Linked DNA regions of Pedosphaera parvula Ellin514. The protein of the gene in region 2 interacts with the protein of the main gene of each other region in a pairwise test. Links are inferred from orthologs where the notes say so. Each region holds a gene or a part of one and is shown on either strand. Other genes may lie near its edges.

Region 1 (3,323 bases), on a different replicon or contig from region 2:
CGTCTCGACGCTCTCTCTTGGTGCAACCTGTGTGTGCATCTGACGGGAGCTAGGCTTTTCCTCACGGCTGTTGCGTCGGGAAGCAACCAGCGTAACTGATAACCGGCCAGCGAAGCTCTCATGAATGCCAGCTCCCATGATGATGTGGGCATTTTCGCAATGACGGTTGATCTGTTCCATGATGCGATTGATCTCGGTCATCGTCATGTCAGGACCACCCGCCAGGCTTACCAGAACCGCATCTGCTTCGGACATCACCTGGCCGCCTTCAAGAAACGGATGCGCCAGGAGTTTTTCAACCACTTCCTTCGAGCGGTTCTCACCTGAGGCTTCGACTGTGGCCAGGGAACTTTCCTCGTGACGTCCCCGCAACACTGCACAGAGGTCATTGAAATCAACATTAATGAGGCCGGTTTGATTCAATAGCCGCCAGATGCCTCGCACACCTTGAGCCAGGAACTCGTTGGTAATCTTCAATGCCTCGTTGACGCTGGTATTCTCGTCAATAAGCTTAAAAACCTTTTGATTCGGCAGGCAGATCACACCATCGGCCTCACTCTTTAAATCGCGCAAGCCGAGTTGCGCCTGACGCCCACGGCGGGAACCTTCAAATTCAAATGGAAGTGTGACGATGCCCAGCACCAGCGCACCGCCTTCCTTTGCCAGCTTTGCAACCACCGGCGCCGCCCCGGTTCCTGTTCCGCCACCCATTCCGGCCACGACGCAAACGACATCGGCGCCAGCTACCAAACCCCGAATTCGGTCAATGTCCTCCTCTGCAGCAGCACGTCCCATATCAGGATCACCACCCGTGCCCAAACCACGCGTAAGCTTGGAACCCAGAACGATCTTCTCGGCCACTCCCAACTGGTTCAGCGCCTGTGCGTCAGTGTTGATCGCCAGAAAGCTTATTCCCTCATAGGTCTGTTGGGACATGTATTCCGTGGCATTGCCGCCCGCACCACCGACGCCAATAACTTTGAGCGAAAACTTTTTTCCGATTGGCGCCGCCTCAGGCATTATGTTCATTTCAGATTCCATAATCTCTATTAGTTCTGAACTTGAGTCTTGAACGCGAGCTCGGCGTTTACGATTTACGATTAAAAATATCCGTGAACGTTTGCCGGATACCCTCAGTTATTCCCGTTCTACGCTTTTTTTGTTGGAACGAACCGAACTTTACTAGGCCTATGGCGGTAGCGAATTCCGGCTGATCGAGCGCCGATTTGATTCCGCTGATGGAATTGGCCTTGCCGAGAGAGGCCGGCAATTGAAACACCCTCTCTGCCAGCTTTAAAATATCCGGAATGCGGGCTCCACCACCGCAAATGAAAACGCCGGCCCGCAAATAATCCAACAATCCCGATTGAGCAATATCCTGCTCAATTAACTGAAAAATTTCCTCCAACCGAAGCGTCATAATCCGACGCAAGTGTTCGAGATTAATGCTCTTTTCAGGCAATCCAAGTTCGCTGGAAATGCTGAAGCTCTGGCCTTTTATATTATCATCTGCCGTGGCCGATCCGCGTTCAATCTTAAGTTGTTCCGCACGTCCCAGCGGCACCTTCAATCCATAAGCCAGGTCATTCGAAACATGATCGCCGCCCACCGCGAGCACACCTGTATGCTTTATGATACCATCTGCATAAACCGCGAAATTCGTCGTGCCGCCACCGATATCGATCACCAAGGCTCCCATTTCCTTTTGTTCGGTGGTGAGCAGTGCCAGCGAGGAAGCGAGCCCATTGAAAACTATGGCTTCCACTTCCAGTTGCAATCCTTTCACGGTTCGAATGGGGTTCTGCAAACGGTTAAAATTCCCATGCACCACGTGCACATCCACCTCTACCCGGGCCCCCAACATGCCGGTCGGATTGACGATGCCATCCTGTCCATCCACAGTGAAATGCTGGCGAATGGCATGAAGTACATGGTTTTGCGCGGGGAGATTGATGGCCTTGGCGTTTTTGATGACATCCTGCACATCCTCCTCTGTAATCTCACGGTCTGCTGAAACCACCGGATGAACTCCTCGATTGTTGAATCCACGAATATGGCTTCCAGTCACCCCCAAATAGACACTCCGTATTTCGACATCCGCCATCTGCTCGGCTTCGACGATGGCATTGCGTACATCCTCCTCCACCAGGGGCGCGTCGGCAATTTCGCCTTTCCGCACACCGCGGGAGCGCGCCTGCCCCACGCCGATGAGATTCAGAGCTCCGGTGGAGTTCACTTCGCCCACGACGGCGCAAACCTTGGAAGTTCCAATTTCCAGTCCGACAATCAAGGATCCAGGATCAAACATTTTTCCTCCTGTTACGTTGTGAGAATTTGGTTTTGGGAGTTACCGGCGGAACCGAACTCGCTTCAACCCAGCGTGCCGGAATGTTATTGGGCACTGACAAGTCGAGAGTCGCTATGGCTTTGGTCATCTTTTGCCCTTGGTCGTAGATTTCACGCCAGCGACGCAATTGCCGATCCAAATCCTGAGTGGAGAAAATGACCTCAGTTCCCTGCCCCGTCGTGACGACCAAAATTTCTGGCGAAGAGACATCAATCTTCTTCAGTTCCACCATGCCCTGCATGGGTGAGCGTTCAAATGCCGTGACTAGTTGCAAGGCCGATCGGGCTTGCAGTAAATCCAGCCGCTTGCCAGGAACCAGTTGGTTGAGGTTAATCCCTGAAATGACTGGCAACACGTCGTTGGTTTGGATCGCGGCGGCAGCACGTTGTTTGGGATCGATCACTGCCATGACATAGCCATCTGAATCCACGTGCAGGATTCCCAAATCGAGTCCAGTTCCATTGGTACGGGCTACCGGCACATAGATTTGCGCCAGTGGTTCACGCTCGGAAACGCGCAACCGAAGCGTGTGCGGCAACACTCGTTCCACCGCCACAGATTTAATGACGGAAGCCATTTCCAGGTCCCGTTTCACCTGTCCCAAATCAAGGGCAAGCAGGTTTTGTCCGGTTCTGACTCCGGCCCAAATACGTAATTGCTCAACCGCAAGCACCCCGTCTGATTGGATATCGAGTTCCTGAATGGCGAAAGCCTTATTCTGGTAAACCAAGGCATTCAAAGCCCATGTACCTGTGCACCAGAAAACGTAAAGGCAGAAAATCGTGGCAAAGACCAGGCCCAGAGCGATGGCACTGATACGAATGCGCGTCGCCCGCACCTGGTCCGAGCGCAACTTTACGTCCAGTACGTGATCGCGGTTTAACCGGCGGTTTTTCGGCTTTCGTTTCAACAGAGCCATAATGCCCTTCTCTATTTTGCGGTTACCTCTTCAATGCCAGATCAACCATCTGCTGAC
Region 2 (3,217 bases):
GCGAGGAGGATGACCATGCCAAATCCGGAACTCAGGCTCGCGTACACCATTAATGCTGGAAGAAGATCAATCTGAGCTCCCAGAAAATGGCGGAAACCACCGAAGGCCGATTCCAGGAAGATAGCGATGAAAGCAGCCACCAGGATTAGGATGGAATGTACCCAGTTCATGGTATCAGAACAAAAACCTCCTCCAATGTGCTTAGATTTGCCGAGAGCTTGACGCGTGCTTCGGTGTATAAACCAAACTCAACGGTTTTTGAGTCCTCTGCGATTTGGCCAATGGGAATTCCCTTGGGAAAGAATCCACCCATGCCGCTGGTGATGACGCCCTGGCCCGGTTTGAGATTGGTGTTATTTGAAAGATAGCTCAGTGTGACCAAAGAATGATCCAGGACACTTGCCACGTCAGAAATCACGCCTGTTTCGCCAGTTTTATCAATCATGGCCGCCACCCGGCAATTGGGGTTTCCAATCAGGGCCACCTGGGAATGCGTCAGCTTCACATTCACAATGCGGCCGACCAGCGAGCCGGTGGGGGTAAGCACAGGCATATCCGGCTTTATGCCATCACGGGTTCCAACATCAATTTCCACTGTTTGCCACCAGTTTGCCGGGTCTCGAAGAATGAGATTGGCAAGCTTGAGTTTCCAACGGGCCTGTTTCTGCAAGCCAAGCAGCTGGCGCAGTTGATCATTTTCACGCATGACGGCATCACTTTGCATGGCGCGAAACTGAAGTTGTTGGTTGGTAGAGCGTAGCTGCTCGTTCTGGCGGATGAGTTCGCCGCGTGGAAGGATGGCAGTGGTTGCCTGATCAACGATCTGATGGGAAGATTTGGCAAGTCCAAACATTGGCAGGAACAGGCTTCCGATACCAATTTTGATTTGATTTACCGAATGACTCGGTAAATTTAAAACAATCAGTGTCAGCAATCCTACCAGCCCCAAGGCTATATAATGCGGCCTTTTTAACATTCTTCACCCGACCAATCTTCGGGCGAACGCTGAAAATAATCAGAGCTTGGAATTAGCTGAAACCTGCTTCAAGAATTGGAGTTCCTGCAAAACACGACCGGTACCCTCAGCCACAGCGCACAAGGGGTCATCGGCAATATGAACCGGCAGACCGGTTTCCTCTGCAACCAGACGGTCAATTCCTCTTAATAATGCGCCACCACCGGCCATAACCAGGCCTTTATCCACCAAATCGGCGGATAATTCAGGCGGGCATCGTTCGAGAGTGATACGGACGGACTCCAAAATACTTGAAAGCGGCTCCTGCAAAGCCTCGCGAATCTCTTCCGAGCGAATAGTCAGAGTTTTTGGCAACCCTGCGCTCAGATCGCGACCTTTTACTTCCATCGTTAATTCCTGCTCCAGCGGGAAGGCTGATCCAATCCGGATCTTGATCTCTTCCGCGGTGCGTTCGCCAATCATTAAGTTGTAGGCTCGCTTCATGTGCGCCACGATCGTCTCGTCAAATTCGTCCCCGCCCACCCTCAGGCTGCGGCTGAAGACAATTCCGGCGAGGGAGATGATTGCGATTTCGCAAGTACCCCCGCCAATATCCACGATCATGTTACCTGCAGGCTCATGGACCGGCAAACCGACTCCAATGGCCGATGCCATCGGTTGTTCGATCAAATACACTTCCCGTGCGCCAGCATGAGTTGCGGAATCTTTAACCGCCCGTTTTTCCACTTCGGTGATTCCAGACGGAACCGCCACAACGACTCTGGGTGCGATTAACTTGCGATGATGAACCTTTTGAATGAAATGGCGGAGCATCGCTTCGGTGATTTCGAAGTCGGCTATTACGCCATCTTTCATGGGCCGAATGGCCACAATATTTCCAGGGGTGCGCCCCAACATCCTTTTGGCCTCATCGCCTACGGCCAGTACGTTGGTAGTGCCCGCCTGAATCGCTACAACCGAGGGCTCGCGTAAGACTATACCCCGGTCACGTACGTAAACGAGGGAGTTTGCGGTCCCTAAATCTATTCCAATGTCGTTGGAAAACAGGCTTTTAAATTGCGCTAGCATGAATCTTTACCTAACAAGCCGCAAAAGTAAGAGCGTCTATCCCATTCGGTCAAGTCTATTAGCATGACCGAATGGTGCATTGCCTGTTTAACCGTAAGTTATTGCTAGGTAATCACTTAAAGGAACTATCCATGCTCTTGAATTTTCGAATTAGCATTGCTGCATGCTGCTGGTGAAAATATGTAAACGTTTAATGTGTAGGATGTTACAAACTAGAAACTGCTCGTGCAAAATAAAAAACCCGGGACTCCTTGGTTCCCGGGAAAAAATTTAGGGTGCGGCAAATTAATAGCAAAGTTTCCTGGTCCTGCTGAATAGGGTGTGCACCCCATACTTCGTGGAAATCCACCTACCTTGGGAATTAATGATGGGAGACTGTTGGCAATCGACCCGGCTGTAGGACAAAAACAGACACTTTTTTGAGCGTTGCAGAAATTGTGGAACAAGCCATGACAGACGATTCTCTAAACATTATGGCAGACAAGCATGACAACGTTCCCAAGGATCTTCTTGCGGCAACCAATCCGTTCTCGGTGCATCGCAAGTTTCATGTCCTTCGGTGGGCCATCATGGTTGGAATGATCTTCTGCGTTGGGTTCGGATTTCTCCTCTATTACCTCAATAGTCTGAGTCGGCTCTAAGAGCCTGTTTTAAAATTATGGAGGGCGCTGCGGTTGGAGATTTTAACTGTGGCCAAGGCGGCGAGGTGCTTCCGCACGGGCACCAAGCATCCCCGTAGCGGCTGTGAAGGCCGAGCTACCGCCGGTTGCGGCCAAAAGCACCGCCGCCCTGAGGGTTTTCGCGCCAAAGGCTGTCTGGCTGCGTTGCTCCTCAGTCGAAGATCCACCAGGGATATTCTCCTTCGTCGCGCCTTGCCATACAGCCTTTTGCGCGAAAACAGCACCCTCCATAATTTTAAAACAGGCTCTAACGCCTCTTGCGCGACCGCGGACGTTCCATCGCCGACTTCATCTTTGATTGGTAGGCCTCCGAATGATCCGCATGCGCCTCCCAATTCCGCAAATACTCCCTCGCCAGTGCCGCATCCCGAATCACGAGCAAATTCTCCGCATTATTTTCCTCCGCTGCCTTTGTGAAATTGAATGAGCCAGTCAGCACTGTCCCCTCATCAATAATCATGATCTTATTATGAGCGATCGCATGTTGAGCGTC

What was found.
Region 1: the proteins of CFLAV_RS10855 (region 2) and ftsA interact in binary tests that used the Escherichia coli proteins (3 or more experiments, as listed by UniProt). The link is inferred for Pedosphaera parvula Ellin514 from one-to-one orthologs.

What each region holds. Positions count from the first base shown.
Region 1 is NZ_ABOX02000017.1:97,567-100,889, forward strand. What follows is about bases 199-3,197. They hold ftsA (cell division protein FtsA), read right to left. Parts: upstream 2,309-3,197; coding sequence 1,088-2,308; downstream 199-1,087. Other genes in these bases: ftsZ (cell division protein FtsZ), read right to left, coding at 199-1,029; CFLAV_RS14965 (cell division protein FtsQ/DivIB), read right to left, coding at 2,301-3,197. Also shown: more of ftsZ, read right to left, coding at 1-198; more of CFLAV_RS14965, read right to left, coding at 3,198-3,266; CFLAV_RS14970 (D-alanine--D-alanine ligase), read right to left, coding at 3,289-3,323. UniProt on the Escherichia coli protein: Essential cell division protein that assists in the assembly of the Z ring. May serve as the principal membrane anchor for the Z ring.
Region 2 is NZ_ABOX02000011.1:66,886-70,102, reverse strand. What follows is about bases 31-2,923. They hold CFLAV_RS10855 (rod shape-determining protein), read right to left. Parts: upstream 2,045-2,923; coding sequence 1,016-2,044; downstream 31-1,015. Other genes in these bases: CFLAV_RS10845 (hypothetical protein), read right to left, coding at 2,728-2,923; CFLAV_RS10850 (hypothetical protein), read left to right, coding at 2,494-2,685; mreC (rod shape-determining protein MreC), read right to left, coding at 167-976; mreD (rod shape-determining protein MreD), read right to left, coding at 31-170. In the rest of the region: more of mreD, read right to left, coding at 1-30; more of CFLAV_RS10845, read right to left, coding at 2,924-2,955; CFLAV_RS10840 (phospholipase D family nuclease), read right to left, coding at 2,972-3,217. UniProt on the Escherichia coli protein: Forms membrane-associated dynamic filaments that are essential for cell shape determination. Acts by regulating cell wall synthesis and cell elongation, and thus cell shape.